DNA from 3 places in the Microbaculum mangrovi genome. Region 2 is predicted to be linked to each of the others. Evidence: riboswitches for the same ligand, from Rfam matches in the RefSeq annotation. Region 2 holds a riboswitch; each other region holds the start of a gene.

Region 1 (3,266 bases), on a different contig from region 2:
GGCGGACGCGGCGCCGAGGTCGGAATCCGAGAAGGACAGGAAGACCAGGTCGGCAGGCGTCTGGCCGAGATCGACCGCCTGCTCGATCTCGTCGAGCGCGCGTGTCTCCCGGACCAGAACGTGCATGTCAGCCTCGTATCGCCGCGTCGATCGCGGCCTGGTCCAGGCCGGTCTCGCCGATGACGACGAGGCGGCCGACGCGCTGTTCGGTCGGCGTCCACGGGCGGTCGTAGGCGTGGCGGAACCGGCCGCCGACGCCTTGCACGGCGAGCCGCATCGGCTTGGCGCTGACGGGCACGAAGCCCTTGATGCGCAGGATGTCGTGCGCCTCGGCGACCGCGCGGAGGCGGGTGACCAGGGTGTCGGGGTCGGCGATCTCGCCGATCTCGACGACGAAGGACTCGAAATCGTCGTGCTCGTGGTCGTCGGCGCCGTCATGGTGCGAGGGGCGGGCGTCGAGATCGTCCTCGGCGGCGGCGCCGATGCCGAGCAGGACGGCGGGATCGATGCGGCCCTCGTAGGCCGAGACGACCTTCACCGCGCGCGGCACCGCGCCGGCGATCCCCTGCTTCAGCGCATCGATGCCGGCCGCGTCGAGCAGGTCGGCCTTGTTGACGACGATCAGGTCGGCGGCGTTGAGCTGGTCCTCGTAGACCTCGGCGAGCGGGTTGTCGTGATCGACGGAGGGATCCTCCGCGCGCTGCCGGGCGATGGCGTCGGGATCGTCGGCGAAACGGCCGGTGGCGACGGCGGGGCCGTCGACCACGGCGATGACGCCGTCGACCGTCATGCGCGAGCGGATGGTCGGCCAGTCGAAGGCCTTGATCAGCGGCTTCGGCAGGGCGAGGCCCGACGTCTCGATCAGCACGTGCTCGGGCGGATCGTCGCGGTCGAGCAGGGCCTGCATGGTCGGCAGGAAGTCGTCGGCGACCGTGCAGCAGATGCAGCCGTTGGCGAGCTCGACGATGTCGTCGTCGGTGCAGCCGGCGATGCCGCAGCTCTTCAGGAGGTCGCCGTCGATGCCGAGCGAGCCGAACTCGTTGACGATGATGGCGATGCGGCGGCCGTTGGCGTTCTCCAGGACGTGGCGCACCAGCGTCGTCTTGCCGGCGCCGAGGAAGCCGGTGATCACGGTCGCGGGAATCTTCTCTCCGCTGAGCTTGGGGGCAGGCGCACTCATTCGGCGGCGTCCTTTATCGGGGATTGCGGGAAGGCGAGATGGGTCGGGAAGCGGCCGACGATGGCGTGGCGCAGCGATTCAGGCCGGCCGGAGCGCAGAACGGCGCCGCGGTCCGATTGCGCGTAAGCCGCGGCGTAGGTGATCAGGTCGTCGGCGTGCTCCGGGCCGATATGGCCGACCATGTAGGCCCATTTGCCCGGCTGGGAGACGCCGGCGGAGCAGCCCTGCTCGCAATTGGCGAAGCAGACGACCGGTTCGACGTCGACGGGCGCGGCGTCGCCCATCGCGGCGAGCTTTTCGGCGACGGCCTCGTAGAGCAGCTTGCCGGGCGGCGTCTCGCCCTCGGCCAGGGGCGCGCCGTCCTGCTTGCAGGTGGTGCAGACGTAAAGGAAGGGTCGGGCCACCGCTTCAATTCCCTCGTTGTTGGCGCGATCATCGCGCTGTCCAGGGTGCGTGGTCCGTTCCGCAGGCGACGCCTTGTGGGAACTACGCCGACATCTCGGGTCGGTCGTCCGCGAATTGCCGGCGCACCCCGCCCGACGTCGCGGTCAGTCCTGGACGGCAGGTCTCCTGGCTCGCGGATCGTCTCGCTTACCCGTCGCCTTCCCGGGCGCCACGACGTGGCACGTCGCCCAGTGGACATCAGACGGGCGGCTCTCCGCCTACAGTTGCGGGGGCAGCCGCGGCATTCGAAGCTTCCTTCGGCACCGCGTTCCCTTTTCACCTTCCTCAACAGGAAGGACCGTCACCGGATTGACTATTGCCTTGCCGGGGGCGAGTCAATCGGGCTGGCAACGACGCAAAGAGGCGCATTTTGGATAGCCATTCCCATCTCAGCCTGGTGCTCGGCGGTTCGCGGTCGGGCAAGAGCCGGTACGCCGAAGACATGGTGCGGGCGCAGCCGGCGCCGTGGGTCTATCTGGCGACGGCGCAGGCCTTCGACGCGGAGATGGAGGCGCGAATCGCCGAGCACCGCGCGCGCCGGGGCGAGGGCTGGCGGACCGTCGAGGCCCCGCTCGCGCTGCCCGAGGCGATCCGGGACGCCCCCGCCGCCGCGCCGGTCCTGGCCGACTGCCTGACGGTGTGGCTGTCGAACCTCATGCTCGGCGGGCACGACGTCGCCGCCGCCATCGACAATCTAGACGCCGCGCTGGCCGCCCGGGATGCGACAACGGTGCTCGTTTCCAACGAGGTGGGCCTGAGTATCGTGCCCGACAACCCGCTCGGCCGCGCCTTCCGCGACGCGCAGGGGCGGCTCAACCAGCGTATTGCGCGGCAGGCCGCGCGCGTGGTCTTCATGGTGGCGGGACTGCCGATGGTGATGAAGGACGAGACATGACAGACGAGAAGCCCGACGAGACCGCCCGCCACCGCGCGAAGATGGAGAAGCGCAAGGCAGTGCAGGACGCCGAGGTCGCCTCCAAGACGATCGAGAAGAAGGGCCTGCTGATCGTCAACACCGGCCCGGGCAAGGGCAAGTCGACGGCGGCCTTCGGACTGGCCCTCAGGATGGTCGGCTACGGCCGCAAGGTCGGCGTCGTGCAGTTCATCAAGGGCGCCTGGTCGACGGGCGAGCGGGTGGTCCTGGAAAAGTTCGGCGATCTCGTCGCGTGGCACACCATGGGCGAGGGCTTCACCTGGGAGACCCAGGACAAGGCGCGCGACATCGCGGCCGCCGGGAAGGCCTGGGAAAAGGCCAGGGCGCTGATGGCCGATCCCGAGATGGCGCTGGTCGTGCTCGACGAACTCAACATCGCGCTGCGATACGATTACCTGCCGCTCGACGAGGTGGTGGAGACGCTCAAGAACCGCCGGCCGGACCTGCATGTCGTCGTCACCGGCCGCAACGCCAAGCCGGAACTGATCGAGGCCGCCGACCTCGTCACCGAGATGACCCTGGTCAAGCACCACTTCGCCGCCGGCGTGAAGGCGCAGGAGGGCATCGAGTTTTGAGGACGCGTCGTGCCGGGCGCCGGCGATCTGCCCCGTCGGTCCCGCATTGCCGGCGGGATCGGAGCGGGCGGCGCTCAGGCACCGCCCGCAAGGGCCAGTGGGGAGGGGACGTGCCGCGCGGTAGCGTTCTCGT
Region 2 (3,266 bases):
CGTATAGGCGTCCAGCGTCACGACCGACCTGTTGTAGACGGCGTCGTAGACCCAGTCCGTCTGGGCGCCGTTGTAAACGACCGAGAGATTGGCGTTCGCGCGCCCGTCGAGGAACGCGTAGTTGACGTCCAGGCTCGCCAGATGCGGCGGTCGCCGCACCAGGTCTGCACCCGTCGCGTCCTTGCCATCGGTGTAGGTGTAGGAGGCCCGAACGAAGAGGTTGTCGAGAGGCGACACCGAGACACCGAGTTCGACACCGTGGATCCTGGACTCGCCCGGCATGTTGACCGACGTCGTGCCGGCACCGGTGATCAGATCCGCTATGCGCATATCGAAGTAGGTGGCGTCGGCCACGACGCGTTCGCCCCACAGGGCCTGATCGATGCCCACGTCCCAGCCGGCCGCCTGCTCCGGCTTGAGGTTGGGATTGCCCCGGTAGGTCTGCGTGTATCCGTAGAGCTCGAACATGGTCGGGTTCTTCACGCCCGTGCCATAGGAGGCGCGCAGCTTGGTGCCGGTCGTGTCGATGGTGTAGGCGCCGGTCAGCCGATAGGTATCGGCATCCTTGAAGAGATCGTTGACGTCGTGGCGAACGGCCGCCGTCACGAACAGGCTGTCGAACAGACCGAGTTGGTACTGGCCGACAAGTCCCGTCGACTCGATCGTCCGGTCGAGATTTGACCAGAGGCCGTCCACCTTGACGCCTTGGGTTTCGTGTTCGGCCAGAAACGTGAGCGTATGGCTCGCCGGCACCGTCTCCTGTTCGAGGTAGAGATTCGACTGGTAGTCCAGCTTGTTCTTGTCCCCCTGATACGTGCTGGTGACCGCCTTGTTGGTGAGGTAGTCCGTCGTCTGGTCCGTCCGCGTCGCGCCGAAGATGTGCTCCCAGCGCCCCTCGAACATGCGGAAGGTGCCCTGGACCCGGCCGAACAGCTGCTGGCCGCGCGAATCGTTGAACGCGTCGATCGGGCCGATGCCGCCGATGTCGGCGTCGCCTTCCCGCATGAAGTTCGTGACGCGCCCGACGAATGCCAGGTCGATATCCTCGGTCGGATGGATCCCGAACTTGATGAGGCCGGTTCCGTTCCGGTAGGCGTCCTTCTCGACGTTTCCGTTCGCCTCGTCCGCGCTGGATATGCCGTCGGTGGACAGTCCCACGGCGCTGACGAGCAGATCGAACGTGTCGTCGCTGGCGCTGACCGAGGCATGGCCGCGGAAGGTGCCGAACGACCCGCCTTCCGCCGATACCGTGGCGCTCGGCGCCCCGTCGCCACGCTTCGTGACGATATTGATCACGCCGCCGATGGCATCCGAGCCGTAGAGGGCGCTCTGCGGACCGCGCAGCACCTCGATGCGGGCGACGTCCTGGACCAGCAGGTTGCCGAAGTCGAATTCGGACCCGAAGGCGGGATCGTTCATCTCGATGCCGTCGATCCGGACCATCGTCTGGTTCCCTTCGGCGCCACGGATGCGGACCTGCGTGAAGTCGCCGAGTCCGCCCGTGCGATTGACGGCAACGCCCGGCACCTGGCGCAGCACGTCGGAGACGACCCGGATTTGCTGCTCCTCGAGCTCTTCGCCGGTAATGACCGTGACCGTGCTGCCCACCGCGCGGTCCGGCGTGGCGGTCCGGTTCGGGCTGACGGTGATCTCGTCGAGCGCCACGGCGGCCGCTTCGGTGACGGGCACGAAGCGACCGTCGAAAGCGGTTTCGTCATCCGCTTCCTGGGCATCTTGGGCAGAGGCCCGCGGCGCCGGCGCCAGGGCCAGCGCGGCAATCAGGATGACAACGGAAACGGAATGGAGTCGCGGCTCGGACGAGCCGGTGAGAACGGATTTCGGCATTTCAAGACCTCGGGCGGTACGCCAGGTGGCACGTCACCGCGAACGAAGTCTCGCCGGTCATCGCCCGAAAGCGATGGCGGCTTGCCAACCATCGAAACACCCCGTCCGACGTCGTCGCGTGTGACCACGGCTGACGGCAGGTCTCCTGGCTCGCGGGTTGTCACCGATCCGTCGCCTTCCCGGTGCCCGAGGCCCAGTGGCGTATTGACGGACGACTATCCGCTTACAGTTGCGGGGGCAGCCGCAGATTCGGATCGAACGATCCTCACTGCGTTCCCTTTTGATCCCCGAGGGGAACCGTCGCGCAGGACGCTAGGCACGTTTCGATGATATGTCAATTAGGCGGCCAAGGCGGGGGATGCCAAGCCGTGCACGCGCAAACGGCACCGCCCGGTTCCGGCCGGGTGAACGCATATGTACAGGACCGCGTGCCCTGTCGCCGATGCGGACATAGCTGCCGCTACACGTTCGGCAGAGGCTGGCGATTCGGCCGGACATCACGCGTTTGCCCCCGACGGCCGGACGCTCCCACACTTCGCCAGATGCACCGCCAAGCGCCAATCCAATGGCATGAATTCACAGCTTCACGAGTAGATCGCCTGAAGACGGCTGGCGGAGAATGTCAGACGAAAGCGAACTGATCTCAGTTTGTCCGGGGAGCGCTGGATTTCAGGCTACGCAGAGTCGCCGCCAGTCTTCGAGAGCGGCGGTTCGGTAGGCCGACGCTCGAAAAGCCCGGAGATAAACGAAGGGACTTGATGGCGGCACAGGCGTGCAGAGAGGAAAAAATTATTGAGATAATATTTTTTATTGCATTATAAAAAAATGCCCGTCGCACGGGCGCGCAACAACGGGAGAACAGCATGGATAAGGGCATTCGCGAGGGCATCGACTGGGAGCAACCGTTTCCCGACGAGGAGTATGCGCAGCGCCGGGCGCGGGTACAGCGCGCGCTGGAGCGCGCCGGCTATGACGGCATGCTGGTGACGGCGCCGCGCGATTATCACTACCTAACGGGGCACGATCACATCTGGCAGTATCGCCACGCGGTGATCGGGCTTTACTTCGACACCGCCAGCGGCAGCTTCGTGTTCTTCGACAACACCAGCCACAAGGTTCTGATCTCAAACACGCCGCAGATCACCGACATTCTCTACAACTCACGCAGCATTCCGGCGGCCGAGCAGGCGGTTGAGCTGGCCGAGAAGCTTCTGGCGCGCGGCTGGGGCCGCGGCCGGGTGGCAATCCAGACCTGGGGCTATGGCTGCCATCCCGACCATGTGCGGACGGTCGGCCGGCGTTTCGCCGCCGCCGGGGCGGAGATCGTCGAGGATTCCGACCTGATCGAGGACGTGCGGCTCTACAAGAGCCCGCGCGAGGTGGCGGTGATCCGCGAGGCGGCTGCGATATCGGTGGCAGCG
Region 3 (3,266 bases), on a different contig from region 2:
AAGCCGTCGTCGAGCGCCTCGATCGCATCCTCGAGGGTCTCGTTGACCCGCCTGAACTCGGCCTCGCGCTCGAATGCCGTGGTCAGGTCGATCAGGTTGGAGACGATGACCGTTTCGCCGCCGATCTCGACGAAGCGCGCCGACATCGACCCGACGAACCGGCTCCCGTCGCTACGCCTGAAGTGCATCCTGAAATCGTCGACGCTGCCGTGCTCCCGGATCAGCCGCAGGCATTCCGCGCGCTCGTCGCGGTCGATGGCGAAATCCTCGACCTTGAGCGGCGGATCGCCCGGCTTAAGCCGCAGCATCGCCGCCATGGCCGGCGTCTGGTACAGCACCTCGCCGTCCGATACGCGCGCGGCCACGACCGGGACCGGACAGTTGTCGAGGATCAGCTGAAACGCGCCCTCGATCCGGTCCTGCGCGCCTGTGGCCGCCTTGTCGTCCTCATCCAGCGCCAAAACTGAGCCTTTCCTCCAGAAGGATACCCGACAAACAAAATACCATACCTCCAATCGGGCAAGCTCAACGCGATAATGCGGCGATCGCCGCCGAATTCCAAACGGCCGCGAAATTCGGGTGGACGGCAGATCGCCGCTCGACCATGGTACGCCGCCATGAGCGAGCTTCCAGAGAGTGCCAGACGGGTCGCCGACGCCGCGCGGGCGGCGGGTCTCGACATCACCGTCGTCGAGATGCCGGAGTCGACGCGCACGGCCGAGGATGCGGCGGCGGCCTGCGGCTGCGCGGTCGCGCAGATCGTCAAATCGCTGGTTTTTCAGGGCGCGGAGACGGAAACGCCCTATCTGCTGCTCGTCTCCGGGGTCAATCGCGTCGACGAAGACGGCATGGCCGCGGTGCTGGGCGAGCCCCTGAAACGCCCGGACGGACGGGCGGTGCGCGAGATCACCGGCTACGCGATCGGCGGCATTCCGCCGCTCGGCCACCCGGATACGATGCCCACCGTCATCGACGAGACGCTGCTCGACTTCGACACCGTGTGGGCGGCGGCCGGCACGCCGCGCTGCGTCTTCTCGGTGGATCCGAACGCCCTCGCCGCGGCGACCAAGGCGCGGCGGCATCCGTTCTGACACCCCTGTTCCGACGCCTGAACCGCCGTCTCAACCCACGAAAAAGCCCGCGAGGAGGTCCCCGCGGGCTCGATTGTCTACGTGAATTCGTCGATCAGGCCGCCGCCGGACGCATCCTTTCGATGGCGAAGCCGGCGATAACGGCGGGAACGACCCACATCAGCGCCTGAACCACCAGCGAGGCCGACACGAACTGGGCGGCAAGCTCTGCCGGCACGGGGCTGCCCATGTCGTCGGGGTGCGGCGCGCCGATCACGTGCGGCAGCACGATCAGGCCGACGCCCACGATCGACCAGACGACATGCCGGCCGAAGAAGATCGCCGCCAGGCCCAGCGCGGTGGCCACCGCCGTGCCGACCCACCAGATCTGCCTCAGCTCCAGTTCGGCCGCGTAGGCGCCCGGCAGCTCGGGCGCGAGCCCGAAGGCCGGCGCGAGCCCGGTCGCGACGAAGCCGGCCACCGCCCACGGAATGACGCTGCGCGCGGTGATCTCGGCGCCCTTGACGAACATCGCCGCCAGCAGCATCCAGGCGAAGCCGACCGCGACGATCACGCTCGCCGTGTAGGTCAGGATCGTCCGCATCGCGTCGCCGCCTTCGGCCGCCGTCTCGCCGCTATGGACGTGGGCGAGCAGGATCTGCGCGGCGCTTGCCACGTCCGTCGTCTCGAACTGCTCGGCGTGCAGGATGAGCGGTGTCGTCGTGACGGATTCGATCGCGCCCACGACGATACCCCCGGCGATGCCTCCGATGAGGCCGCCGGCCAATATGCGCATCAGCATGACGCGATCAGTGGCAGGGGAAGGACATCGCATGACGCGCGTCGTGCGCGGCGTCATGCAGGGCCTGCGGATGCGCGAAACCGGCCCCGAAGACCAGCACGGCTCCCATCAGGAACACCAGGGCCGCGACACCGATGCGGGTCGAGGCGAGAGGCTGGGAAAAAGTCGTCGTCTGATTAGTCATCGTATGTACCCGTGTTGCCGCTCCACCGGCGGCGTCTTGAGTTGTCCCACGGACCGGCAGGTCTCCTGGCTCGCGCCTTTAGCGCCCTTCCTCCCCCTTCCCGGCGTCAAGCCAGTGGGATGACGGAGGAACGGCTTGGCGCCCACAGTTGCGGGGACAGCCGCGGCTTTCGGTAAGTCCTGTCGAGACAGGCCGGCACCGCGTTCCCTTTTGCGCCCGTTGGACTGAACCTTTTCAGGCCAGCCTGTCCGGGACCGATCCGAGTCGGACACTATCGAACCGGATTGCGTCCGTCGAGGGCGTTGCCGCGTTTCATCCCAGCGCCGCCGCAAGCCGCACCCACGCGGACTCGTCGCTGGGCATCCCGAACCGCAGCCAGTCCGGGCGATAGGCGAAACGACGCACGAAGATCCCCGCCTGTCCCAGCCGGTCGAAAACCGCCGGCGCCCGCGCGCTTTCCGCGAGCCGGTAAAGGCGCGTCCCGCCGACGACGGCGAGCCCCGCACGCGTGAGAAGATCGTCGAGGCGTTGCCGGTCCTCGTCCAGCCGGGCCCGTGTCTCAGCCAGCCAGCCGGCATCGGCCAGGGCCCGGCGCCCGATCCCGATCGCCGGCCCCGACACCGCCCACGGCCCCAGCGCGGCGCGGATCTTCACCGCCAGGTCCGGCCCGGCCACCGCGAAGCCAAGCCGCAGGCCGGCGAGCCCGTAGGTCTTGCCGAAGGAGCGCAGCACCACCACGCCCGCGCCGGGGAGGTCGGGGATCAGGCTCAGCGGCCCGTCCTCCAGGTCGGCGAAGGCCTCGTCGACGACGAGCAGGCCGTTGCGCGCGGCGAGCTCCGAGGCCAGCGCCGCCAAAGTTTCCGGATCCGTCCGTCGTCCGTCGGGATTGTTGGGATTGCACAGGACGATGCCGTCATGTCCGGCTGCCGCCTCGAGCGAGCCAACCTCCGTGACCGCCGCACCCGATTGCGCCCAGGCGGCGGCGTGCTCGGCATAGGTCGGCCCGACGACGGCGACGGACGTCAACGGCACGATGCGCGGCAGCAGCGAAATCAGCACCTGCGTGCCCGGCGCGGCGACAACCCGCGTCGGATCGCCGCCATAGGCAGCCGCGGCGGCGGTCTCCAGGGCCGCCGCATCCGACGGTTCCGGCAATCGCGCCCAGACCTCCGCCGGGACATCGGGAACCGGATAGGGCCGCGGATTGATG

The links. A riboswitch is a leader RNA that binds a small molecule or an ion and turns the genes downstream of it on or off. The one in region 2 is predicted to bind cobalamin.
Region 1: another riboswitch for cobalamin. It lies ahead of ACSF9G_RS03910 (DUF1636 family protein); the one in region 2 lies ahead of ACSF9G_RS20690 (TonB-dependent receptor plug domain-containing protein).
Region 3: another riboswitch for cobalamin. It lies ahead of ACSF9G_RS03880 (CbtB domain-containing protein); the one in region 2 lies ahead of ACSF9G_RS20690 (TonB-dependent receptor plug domain-containing protein).

The regions. Positions count from the first base shown of each region.
Region 1 covers NZ_JBPODT010000001.1:809,199-812,464, reverse strand. The annotation lists gene cobN (cobaltochelatase subunit CobN) at 1-126, opposite strand, end outside; gene cobW (cobalamin biosynthesis protein CobW) at 128-1,180, opposite strand; gene ACSF9G_RS03910 (DUF1636 family protein) at 1,177-1,584, opposite strand; cobalamin riboswitch at 1,724-1,942, opposite strand; gene cobU (bifunctional adenosylcobinamide kinase/adenosylcobinamide-phosphate guanylyltransferase) at 1,992-2,519, shown strand; gene cobO (cob(I)yrinic acid a,c-diamide adenosyltransferase) at 2,516-3,133, shown strand.
Region 2 covers NZ_JBPODT010000004.1:835,544-838,809, reverse strand. The annotation lists gene ACSF9G_RS20690 (TonB-dependent receptor plug domain-containing protein) at 1-1,845, opposite strand, end outside; cobalamin riboswitch at 1,964-2,162, opposite strand; gene ACSF9G_RS20685 (M24 family metallopeptidase) at 2,709-3,266, shown strand, end outside.
Region 3 covers NZ_JBPODT010000001.1:803,349-806,614, forward strand. The annotation lists gene ACSF9G_RS03865 (ATP-binding protein) at 1-461, opposite strand, end outside; gene ACSF9G_RS03870 (YbaK/EbsC family protein) at 618-1,091, shown strand; gene ACSF9G_RS03875 (CbtA family protein) at 1,186-1,872, opposite strand; gene ACSF9G_RS03880 (CbtB domain-containing protein) at 1,880-2,056, opposite strand; cobalamin riboswitch at 2,095-2,319, opposite strand; gene cobD (threonine-phosphate decarboxylase CobD) at 2,369-3,266, opposite strand, start outside.